2 linked regions of the Saccharophagus degradans 2-40 genome follow. The protein of the gene in region 1 interacts with the protein of each later gene in a pairwise test. Links are inferred from orthologs where the notes say so. Each region holds a gene or a part of one and is shown in the gene's direction. Other genes may lie near its edges.

What was found.
Region 2: the proteins of SDE_RS11725 (region 1) and clpA interact in binary tests that used the Escherichia coli proteins (3 or more experiments, as listed by UniProt). The link is inferred for Saccharophagus degradans 2-40 from one-to-one orthologs.

The regions. Positions count from the first base shown.
Region 1 is NC_007912.1:2,845,034-2,850,489, forward strand. The notes cover bases 586-3,992. They hold SDE_RS11725 (response regulator), read left to right. Parts: upstream 586-963; coding sequence 964-3,792; downstream 3,793-3,992. Other genes in these bases: recO (DNA repair protein RecO), read right to left, coding at 3,803-3,992. In the rest of the region: cysteine synthase CysM, read right to left, coding at 1-529; more of recO, read right to left, coding at 3,993-4,510; GTPase Era, read right to left, coding at 4,531-5,427. UniProt on the Escherichia coli protein: Member of the two-component regulatory system UvrY/BarA involved in the regulation of carbon metabolism via the CsrA/CsrB regulatory system. Phosphorylates UvrY, probably via a four-step phosphorelay.
Region 2 is NC_007912.1:2,153,207-2,158,272, forward strand. What follows is about bases 1,452-4,468. They hold clpA (ATP-dependent Clp protease ATP-binding subunit ClpA), read left to right. Parts: upstream 1,452-1,825; coding sequence 1,826-4,111; downstream 4,112-4,468. Other genes in these bases: clpS (ATP-dependent Clp protease adapter ClpS), read left to right, coding at 1,452-1,797; infA (translation initiation factor IF-1), read right to left, coding at 4,200-4,418. Also shown: SDE_RS08810 (NADP-dependent isocitrate dehydrogenase), read left to right, coding at 1-767; cold shock domain-containing protein CspD, read right to left, coding at 915-1,184; more of clpS, read left to right, coding at 1,423-1,451; SDE_RS08835 (M16 family metallopeptidase), read right to left, coding at 4,557-5,066. UniProt on the Escherichia coli protein: ATP-dependent specificity component of the ClpAP protease. It directs the protease to specific substrates. It has unfoldase activity. The primary function of the ClpA-ClpP complex appears to be the degradation of unfolded or abnormal proteins.

The DNA.
Region 1 (5,456 bases):
TACCCATCGAGCTTACAAAATGAGTAACCGTACCGCCGGTTTGCTGCCAAATTTCTGGGCCAGTGCCAGTAAAATGAGCAAGAGGATTATCTGTATTACTAAATTGATCTAACACCACCCCTTCACCGCGTGATGCCATCGCCTGCGCCAAATCCCTTGCGCCCTCCATGCCCTCGGCTTTGGACACCAAGATAAGCTTAGCACCATAAGCCGTCATTGCCGCTTTGCGCTCTTCTGTCATATGATCGGGCATAATAAGGATCATATTATAGCCCTTAACAGCAGCCACCATTGCTAAGGCTATGCCTGTATTACCACTGGTAGCCTCAATAATCGTATCGCCTGGTTTTATTGCCCCAGCGGCTTCTGCGCGCTGAATCATCGAGAGTGCAGGCCGATCTTTGACGGACCCACCAGGGTTATTACCTTCCAACTTAACTAAAACTGTATTTTTCTCGCAACCAGGAAGGCGCTGTAAACGAACAAGGGGGGTATTCCCAATAATTGCTTCTATTGTGGGGTATTCCATAGTGCGAAAAAATCTCTTTTATCCGGCAGGCTCTGTGCAAATTGTATTTGCGTAATGTGTCAACCATTGAGAGCGCCAAAAAACAATTTTTGGGGCACTTCAAGTAAACAAAACGCCTGTTTACACATACACATTACAAATTAACGCGGCATTATACTCGGCTAACAACTAAAGGGGTATCGCCACCCGAAAATCGGGTTATTTCCCCTAGGCTTTGTGTAATAACAGCTAGATATTCCTCTACAAATGAGCAAAATCCCACTTAACTGAGTAAAACAGTTACACTTGGGTCTATTTTGATAGCTGCGTTAATTCTTATATATGTTTTGCGCTTGCAATAAACAGCTATACAATCGCCTATCAATTTCACCGGCCCGCTAAGTCGCGGTACGAGATATACACCGATTATTATTAATAGCTTAGGTTTTTAATAAATGAAATCTCAATCAGTTCAAACGGAATTGTTTCGTCTCATTACAGTACCTGTGTTTGCGGCCTGCTTTATTTTGGCGTCCACTTTTTTCTATCTACAAAAAAGTCACATAGAAGACCAATTTAGCAACAACAAACACCTAGCTACCGAGCTACTAAACAGCGTTGTATTCTCCAATAAAGCGAGCACAAACCCCTTCGCCGAAGCGGCCAATGCTTTGCTCGCCACAGGCGATTATCGTTCGATTGTTGTAAGCAGTGCTACAGGGCAACAAATCGCAAGCTACGGCCTGCCTTTACGTACACACAGCTATCAAACCCAACTAGGCGTAGAATCGCAGTGGACTCACGAAGATTCTCTTATCTATTCATTTCCACTCAAAAAATCTAACTTACAAAGTAGCACCCCACTCTGGGTGATAATTGCTATAGATAAACGCAGCTGGGCTATTAGCGAGTATCAAGGCACTATTACAATATTACTTGCTGGCTCACTGTGTTTGTTTCTAACATTCTACTTTGCGCGACGCTTCCGCGATGCCCTTGCCACACCCTTGCAAAAAATTGAAACTGGCTTAAGAGATTTTCTTAAGGGTAATTTCGAAAAAAGCATTACTATCGAGCCCTCCTCAGTATTTAAAGACCTAGCCTCTAATATTAACCGTCTTGGCGCACTGCAAAAATCCGCCAATGACGAACTTCAACTTAATATAGATCAATCCACACATGAACTGCGTGAAACACTAGAAACGGTAGAAATACAAAATATAGAATTGGATATAGCGCGCAAATCTGCCCTGCAAGCCAGCCGAGTTAAAAGTGAGTTTTTGGCAAACACCAGCCACGAAATACGCACCCCCCTAAACGGGATATTGGGCTTTTCCGAACTTCTTCGTAAAACTGAGCTGAATAACCAGCAAGTAGACTACCTCACCACTATAGAAGAGTCTGCTAAAGGCTTGCTCACCATTATCAACGATATTCTAGACTTTTCACGCTTAGAAATAGGTACGCTTACTCTGGAATATAAGCCAGTTAAAATACGCCAATTAATTGAAGACACCCTTAAATTACAAACCCCCGCTGCGAATGAAAAAAATATTCGCATGCTCACCATTATTGACCACGATGTACCCGAAAACCTGCTTGGCGACCCGCTTCGCTTGAAGCAGGTGCTAAGCAATCTGGTTTCCAACGCCATAAAATTTACAGATGTTGGCTATATTTTACTGGGCGTTAGCAAAGACCAAAGCTCTGAGAATCAATTCACTTTAAAGTTTAGAGTTACCGATAGCGGTATAGGCTTATCTCAAGATCAACAGGAGCGACTATTCGACCCGTTTACCCAGTTGGATTCGAGTGAAAGCCGGCTACACGGCGGTACCGGCCTAGGTTTGGCCATCGCAAAAGGCCTTGTGGACCGAATGAATGGCACTATAGGTGTAGAAAGCACCCTAGGAAAAGGGGCCACATTTTGGTTTACAAGCACCCTAGGTAGAAGCCCGAGCGCGAGTGCAAAACAAACCTATTTAGCGGGCACTTTGCGCGGCGTGCACGCGCTAGTATTCGATCACAGTAATATGGGGCGAATGGAAATTACCCACTACCTAACCGGTTGGGGGGCAAAAGTTTGCGAGACTGGCGAGATGGAGGACATTGAACCTCAAATAAGCTTCTTTAGTAATAGCGAGCCAGTAGATATAGCAATTATCGATAGCATGATTGATATCAAAACATTCGATCGTCTGCGTATTTGCGAACACGTGACTCAGCTAAACCATCGTTTCAATATTCCTGTAATTATTTTGGCTCCAAGCAGTATTCAACGCATACTAGAGCCACACCTAGCCGGCACCAATAGCCTATTTATTAATAGACCACTTTTTTGTAACAAGCTGCATCAAACCATTTGCGAACAATTAGAAATTGTAGCTACTGAGAATATTGAAAGTAGAACCTATCTTCACCAGCACGAACCGCTTGAACAGCAACAGGTGAATATACTTGCGGTAGATGACAACCCCGCTAACTTAAAACTTGTAACAGAGCTGCTTAAAGGGTTAAACATTAATGTGACGCCTGTGGAAAGTGGCGAACAAGCAATTGCCCAAATAAAAGATTCCCATTTTGATTTGATTCTAATGGATATTCAAATGCCCTCTATGGATGGTATTGAAACTACCGGCCATATTCGTGAACTTGAAACAAGCGGCCCACGAACACCCATAATTGCACTTACCGCCCATGCAGTCAGCGAGCAAAAATCCAGATTATTACTCGCAGGCATGGATGATTGTTTAAGCAAGCCCGTGAGCGAAAGCGAATTGCGCCATGTTATTGAACGCTGGACCAATGTAACTATTGCCACCAAGATTGCGCCCACCAACCCGGCACCTGTTGCAAGCGCATTAATTGAGCACTCACCTAACGCCGATAAAACCGGTGAGAATCAACCCGCAACAGATAGTCAAGCTGCCGCCATTGTAGATCGTGCGCTAGGCCTAAGCCTTACCAACCAAAACCCTAGCCTGGCCGGCGATATGCTTTCAATGCTTATAGAAACACTACCCGATGTGCTTCACAAAAGCCGTACACAGTACGAAAACAAGCAATTTGATGAACTGCAAGAAACAGTACATAAACTGCATGGAGGCTGCTGTTATTGTGGTGTGCCACGACTAAAAGCCATAAGCGAACAGATTGATAAAAACCTGCAAAAAAACAAGTACAACAATTTAGCGAATGAAATACAACTATTAGAAGCGGAGATAAAAAACTTACTGCAATGGGCGGAAGAACACGATATAGACGTGCTTTTTAGTGACGATTAACACTGCGATCTTATAAAAATAGCTCTCGGGATTTCAATGGCTTTGCGCCCAACAGCGGCGCAAGGCAAGCCCGACAAATCTGCTTAGCAGCCTTTTTTACTGGGGTATTAGAAAAGTTGCGAGCCGATATATCACGCAATACAGCACCGCTATATACGTGCCCAACTTGCTTTTGACCAACAGAATAAAGTGAAAACCCCTCCCCCACTTTAAACAAGTAAGCAACACTGTTTGATGCAGCAATGGGATTGCCAGAGCTGTCGAAGTCGAAATCAACCGCGTAACCAAGCTCTGCAAGAATACCTAACTCAAAATGCCGCAATGGCGCCTCTAGCTCTTGGCCACCAACTAACCCTTTAAGCGCTGCATTATACGCAGCAAATATTTCTGGGCTGGGGTCTTCCTTACTTAACAGCCTCAAAACTAGCTCATTAAGATATAGGCCACAGTAGGAAGCTTTACCCACCAAAGCTTCGGCGTTGGCAATGGGGTCTAAAAACAAAATGGTTTTAAGCTCAGCTCCCCAACGCCAGTGAATGGTATAGAGTGTGAAAGGCTGGGGTTTAAAGTGGCGTTTTTTACTTGGCAACCTAAATATACCGGCTACGCGCCCATGATTTTCTGTAAAAAACTCAATGATTATTCGCGAATCCGTGTACGCACGTGAGTGAAGAATGTAGGCGTTATCTGTTACATCATCACTCATGTAAGTACTCATGTAAGCAAGCCTACAAGGCTCTAGTCTGTATAACCTAAGCTACGTAGAGCACGCTCATCGTCCGACCAGCCCGACTTAACCTTAACCCATAGTTTGAGCATAACTTTACAATCAAACAGTCTCTCCATATCTTCCCTAGCTTGAGAGCCAATTGCTTTTAGTTTTTCACCTTTATCGCCAATTAATATACGCTTTTGACCATCACGCTCCACTAAAATAAGCGCGTGAATGGTAATTAGCGTACCTTCGTGCTGAAACTCTTCTATCTCCACGGCCATTTGGTATGGCAGCTCAGCACCTAATTGACGAGTGATTTTTTCACGCACTATCTCTGCAGCCATAAATCGCGAACTGCGATCGGTGATCTGATCATCTGGGTAAAAATGGGTTGCTTCAGGTAAATAGCTTTTAATGAGAGCTTCTAAACGGTCGAGATTTTGCCCTTTTAATGCAGAAATAGGCACAATTTCGGCTTTAGGTAGCTTTTCTGCAAGCCGTTGCAAATGGGGTAAGATGCTATTTTTATCTTCTAGCTGGTCAACCTTGTTCACCGCGATAATAACTGGGCACTTAACATTTATTACTTGCGAAAGCACATGTTCATCTTCCGGAGTCCAGTGCTGTTTATCTACCACAAACACTACCGTGTCCACATCGGCTAAGGCAGACGACGCCGACTTGTTCATAAACCGGTTAATAGCTTTATCGTGACCGAGGTGAATTCCTGGGGTATCGACGAACACCATTTGCACGCCGCCTTCAGTTTTAATACCCACAACATTATTGCGCGTGGTTTGAGGCTTGCGAGAGGTGATACTGATTTTTTGCTCAAGCACGTGATTTAACAATGTTGATTTGCCCACATTTGGGCGGCCAACAATAGCGATATATCCCGCGTAGGTTTTTTCTGAACTCATGGTTTTAACCTGTTGGGCTAGCTTGCCCA
Region 2 (5,066 bases), 690 kb from region 1 along the record:
TCTGGTTAGATGCAAACCGTGCTCACGATGCTCAGTTGATTGCGAAGGTAAATGCTTATTTGCCTCAGCACGATACTTCTGGTTTGGATATTCAAATTCTTGCCCCTAAAGAAGCAACGCGCTTTTCTTTAGAGCGCATGAAAGAGAGTAAAGACACCATCTCTGTTACAGGTAACGTTTTGCGCGATTACTTGACTGACTTGTTCCCTATTTTAGAATTGGGTACCAGTGCTAAGATGCTGTCTATTGTTCCATTAATGAACGGTGGCGGTTTATTTGAAACTGGCGCTGGTGGTTCTGCTCCTAAGCATGTTGAGCAGTTGGTTGATGAAAACCATTTGCGTTGGGATTCTTTAGGTGAATTCCTGGCTTTAGCTGCTTCTTTGGAGCACTTAAGTGAAGTAGCAAACTTGCCAAAGGCTAAAGTACTTGCCGATACCTTGGATGCGGCTACAGCTAAGTTCTTGGATACCAATAAGTCTCCTTCACGTAAAGTGGGTGAGTTGGATAACCGTGGCAGCCATTTCTATTTGGCTATGTACTGGGCAGAGGCGCTTGCGGCGCAGTCTGACGACGCTGAGCTTCAAGCGAAATTCGCTGGTTTAGCATCTACCCTTACTGGTAGTGAAGCGGCAATCGTTGAAGAGTTGAACGCGGTGCAGGGTTCTGCTGTTGATGTAGGCGGTTACTACAAGTTGGATGCTGAATTGGCATCTAAGGTTATGCGTCCAAGTGCTACCTTTAATGCAGCAATCGATGCGCTGTAATTAAAAAATTACTGAATGAGTGTGTAAAGGGCTGGTAATCCAGCCCTTTTTTTTGCTTCTAGAAATTGAAATGCCAACATTGGGTCCACGGCAAAGCCTCCCAATATTGAGCGGGATTTCTAGATTTTAAGCGAAAAGGTGGGCTGCTTAACCGGGTTCGGTTTCTGCTATAGATTGCTCTACAGTAGGTTGCTGCTCACTGGTTTCGGGTAAGTCTGTGCATTGAATGTTTTTAGCGTGCAAACCTTTATCACCTTTTTCGATCTCAAAGGTAACGGGTTGGCCAGCTTTTAGCGTACGATAACCTTCCATTTCGATGGAAGAGTAGTGTGCGAAGAGGTCTTCTCCGCCGGCGTCAGGTAGAATAAACCCAAAGCCCTTAGCATTGTTAAACCATTTGACGGTTCCGGTAGGCATAGCTCGGTCCCTTTAATATTGATGCATTAACCCTTATTTAAGTAATCCATTGGGCACTTATTGTTATTACTGCAATCACGGTCCTCGCAATTGCACACTTTGTAACCAACTGTAACCTTATTGTCAAGTGCTGATGGTTATTAGTACAGATTTTTTAGATCGAAGTGCTTCAAATTTGTGAATTTTGTGGCGTATAGTTAATCTGGAAGTATGAATTTTCCGTAGGTTTGGATATCAAATGGGTAAACTTGAAAAACTTCTACTAACATTAAGTAAAGAGAGTGATGAAGACACCACTTTTGACGGTGGAGTCGCCGTACAGGCGGAAAAGCCTCGCTTAAAGCGGCCCCCAATGTACAAAGTAGTTATGTTGAATGATGACTACACGCCAATGGAATTTGTGGTTGAGGTGTTGGAACTCTTTTTTAGTATGAATCGTGAATCGGCAACAAGAATTATGCTTCGCGTTCATACAGAGGGAAAGGCTGTTTGCGGTGTGTTTTCGCGTGATGTAGCAGAAACAAAAGCGGCCCAAGTAAACCAATACGCAAAACAAAATGAACATCCGTTGCTTTGCGAGATCGAAGCGTCATCCGATGACGATTCGGACTAGTCTAACCAGCTCGAAGGTGCAGTAGCCCATGTTGAGTAAAGAATTAGAGTCCACATTAAATGCGGCATTCCGTGGAGCGAGAACCAAGCGTCATGAGTTTATGACGGTGGAGCACTTGCTCTTGGCATTATTAGACAACGAGTCAGCTTCTAGCGTGCTTAGGGCGTGCGGTGCTGACTTGGCGTTTTTGCGTCAAGAACTCTCTGAATTTGTGGATTCCACAACGCCACTTATTCCAGAAGATGACGACGAGCGCGAAACGCAGCCTACGCTGGGGTTCCAGCGTGTATTGCAGCGTGCTGTTTTTCACGTGCAATCGTCCGGTAAAAATGAGGTGACGGGTGCCAATGTACTGGTTGCCATTTTTAGTGAGCAAGAAAGCCAAGCTGTTTTTTACCTAAAACAGCAAAGCGTTGCTCGGATCGATGTGGTGAATTTTATCACCCACGGCATTTCCAAGGTTTCAGGTTCGGCCAGCCACGGTGTAGAGGGTGGCCACCAAGAGCAGCATGACGACGAAGCGTCGGGTGCCAGCGTTGGCGATGGTCAGCAGCAGCCGCTGGAATCATTCGCAACCAATTTAAATGAGCAGGCGCTGCTAGGGCGTATAGACCCGTTAGTAGGGCGTGACTCTGAGGTGGAGCGAGTAGTGCAAATTCTTGCTCGTCGCCGTAAAAACAACCCCCTATTGGTTGGGGAAAGCGGTGTAGGTAAAACCGCTATAGCCGAAGGCTTAGCCAAAAAGATTGTAGACGAAGAAGTGCCAGAGATATTGGCAAACAGTGTTGTGTACTCCTTGGATATGGGGTCGCTGTTGGCGGGCACTAAATATCGCGGCGATTTTGAGAAACGTTTTAAAGGGCTGTTGGCAGACCTTAAAAAACGCGAAGGCGCTATTTTGTTTATCGATGAAATACACACCATCATTGGTGCGGGTGCCGCATCCGGTGGGGTGATGGATGCATCGAATCTGCTTAAGCCCCTGTTAACCAGTGGTGATTTACGCTGCATAGGTTCAACCACCTTCCAAGAATATCGAGGTATCTTTGATAAAGATCGCGCGCTCTCTCGTCGTTTCCAAAAGATAGACGTTAACGAGCCAAGCGTAGACGATACCTACAAGATTCTTAAGGGCCTTAAAACGCGTTTCGAGAAGCACCACAACCTCAAATACACCGATACAGCCCTTAAGGCGGCTGCGGAACTCGCTGGCAAGTACATCAGCGACCGCTTTATGCCCGATAAGGCCATTGATGTTATTGACGAGGCGGGTGCCTTCCAGCAGCTGCAGCCTGAATCTAAGCGCAAAAAACAAATTGGTGTGCGCGATATTGAAGAAATTGTAGCCAAAATAGCGCGTATACCGGCCAAGAGTGTGTCGTCTTCTGATAAGTCGCTACTTGTTAAGCTTGAAGATACCTTGCGCATGACAGTATTTGGTCAGCATGAGGCTATTAGTACTATTACTTCGGCTATCAAGCTCTCGCGAGCAGGTTTAACCAATCACGATAAGCCAATTGGTTCGTTCTTGTTTGCTGGCCCCACGGGCGTTGGTAAAACTGAGTTGTGTAAGCAGTTGGCAACGGCAATGGGTGTAGAGCTGATTCGCTTCGATATGTCTGAGTATATGGAGCGCCACACGGTGTCGCGCCTAATTGGTGCGCCTCCAGGCTACGTAGGCTTCGATCAGGGCGGTTTACTCACCGATGCAGTAACAAAACACCCGCATTGCGTAGTGTTGCTTGACGAGCTTGAGAAGGCCCATCCAGACGTGTTTAACCTTTTGCTGCAAGTAATGGATCACGGTTCGCTTACCGACAATAACGGTAGAGCAGCGGATTTCCGCAATGTTGTGCTTATTATGACAACTAACGCAGGTGCGGAGGTGATGAGCAGGGCGAGTATGGGCTTTACCCATCAGGATCACTCAACCGATGGTATGGAGGCAATTAAAAAGGCCTTTACACCAGAATTCCGCAACCGAATGGATGCCATTATTCAGTTTGGGCCGCTTTCACTCGAAGTTATTCGCACTGTAGTGGATAAGTTCTTGATGGAGCTGCAGTCGCAGTTGGATGATAAGAAGATTACGCTTGAAGTTACTGATGAGGCGCGTGACTGGTTGGCCATTAACGGCTATGACGAGAAGATGGGGGCACGCCCAATGGCTCGTATTATCCAAGAGCACGTGAAGAAACCTTTGGCTGAAATGGTGCTGTTTGGTGCGCTTTCGGAGAAGGGCGGTACAGTGCAAATAGCGGTTGTCGACGATAAGATCGTTATTGAGGCAGAAGAGGTGTTGGTGGCGAGTTAGCCGCGCCTTTAAATTTTAGGCACAAAAAAGCCCGCTAATGGTTAACCAGTAGCGGGTTTTTTATGGAGTTTCGTTCGCTGTGTCTAAATTAGCGGGCGCGGTATGTAATACGGCCTTTAGATAGGTCGTATGGAGTCATTTCTACTTTGACTTTATCGCCAGTAAGAATGCGAATGTAGTTCTTACGCATTTTGCCAGAGATATGCGCAGTAACAACGTGGCCATTTTCTAATTTGACTCGAAATGTGGTGTTTGGAAGCGTGTCGATGACTTCGCCTTCCAGTTCAAAATTGTCTTCTTTTGCCATCCGGCACTAACCTCTACCTTTGCGGGGTGTGATTTTGGAGGCGGCATTTTGCCTGAAAAGGGCGAATAAGCCAAGCAGCATTCGGCTTTGAAAGGAAATGAGCCATAAAATAAACCTTTATGGCTCATTTGAGAGAGGTTATTGCGCGGGTTGTTGTGCTTGTGTTTTAGCTTTGGTCATGTCACCCGCTTTGATGTAGAGCATATTGTCGGGGTCAAAGTACCTTTGCATGGTTTTTTGAACCTGCTCAGGGGTTAGCGCAAGCAATGCCTGCTCAAACTTTTTATCTTCTAGAACTGAGCGTTTGTAAAATACTTGATCTGTTAACATTTGTACCAAGTTTTTATCTTCTGAGCGCGCTACGTGGTTGCGCTGCACAATGCCCGATTTTGCGTTCTTAATTTCTTCCTCGGTAAAGCCTTCTTCAAGTAAGCGCGCTAGTTCCTCTTTAAAGCCTTGCTCAATGTTATCGAGGTTTTGCGGTGCGCCAATGGCGTAACCCCAAAAAGCAGCGCGTGGGCTAAGTTTGGAGGGCGAAAGTGACGCGCCGGCGCCGTAACTCCAGCCTTCTTTTTGTCTTAGACGAGTGGCCAAGCGGCTATTAATAAAACCGCCGCCAAATACGTAGTTGCCTAGCGTTAATGCGGG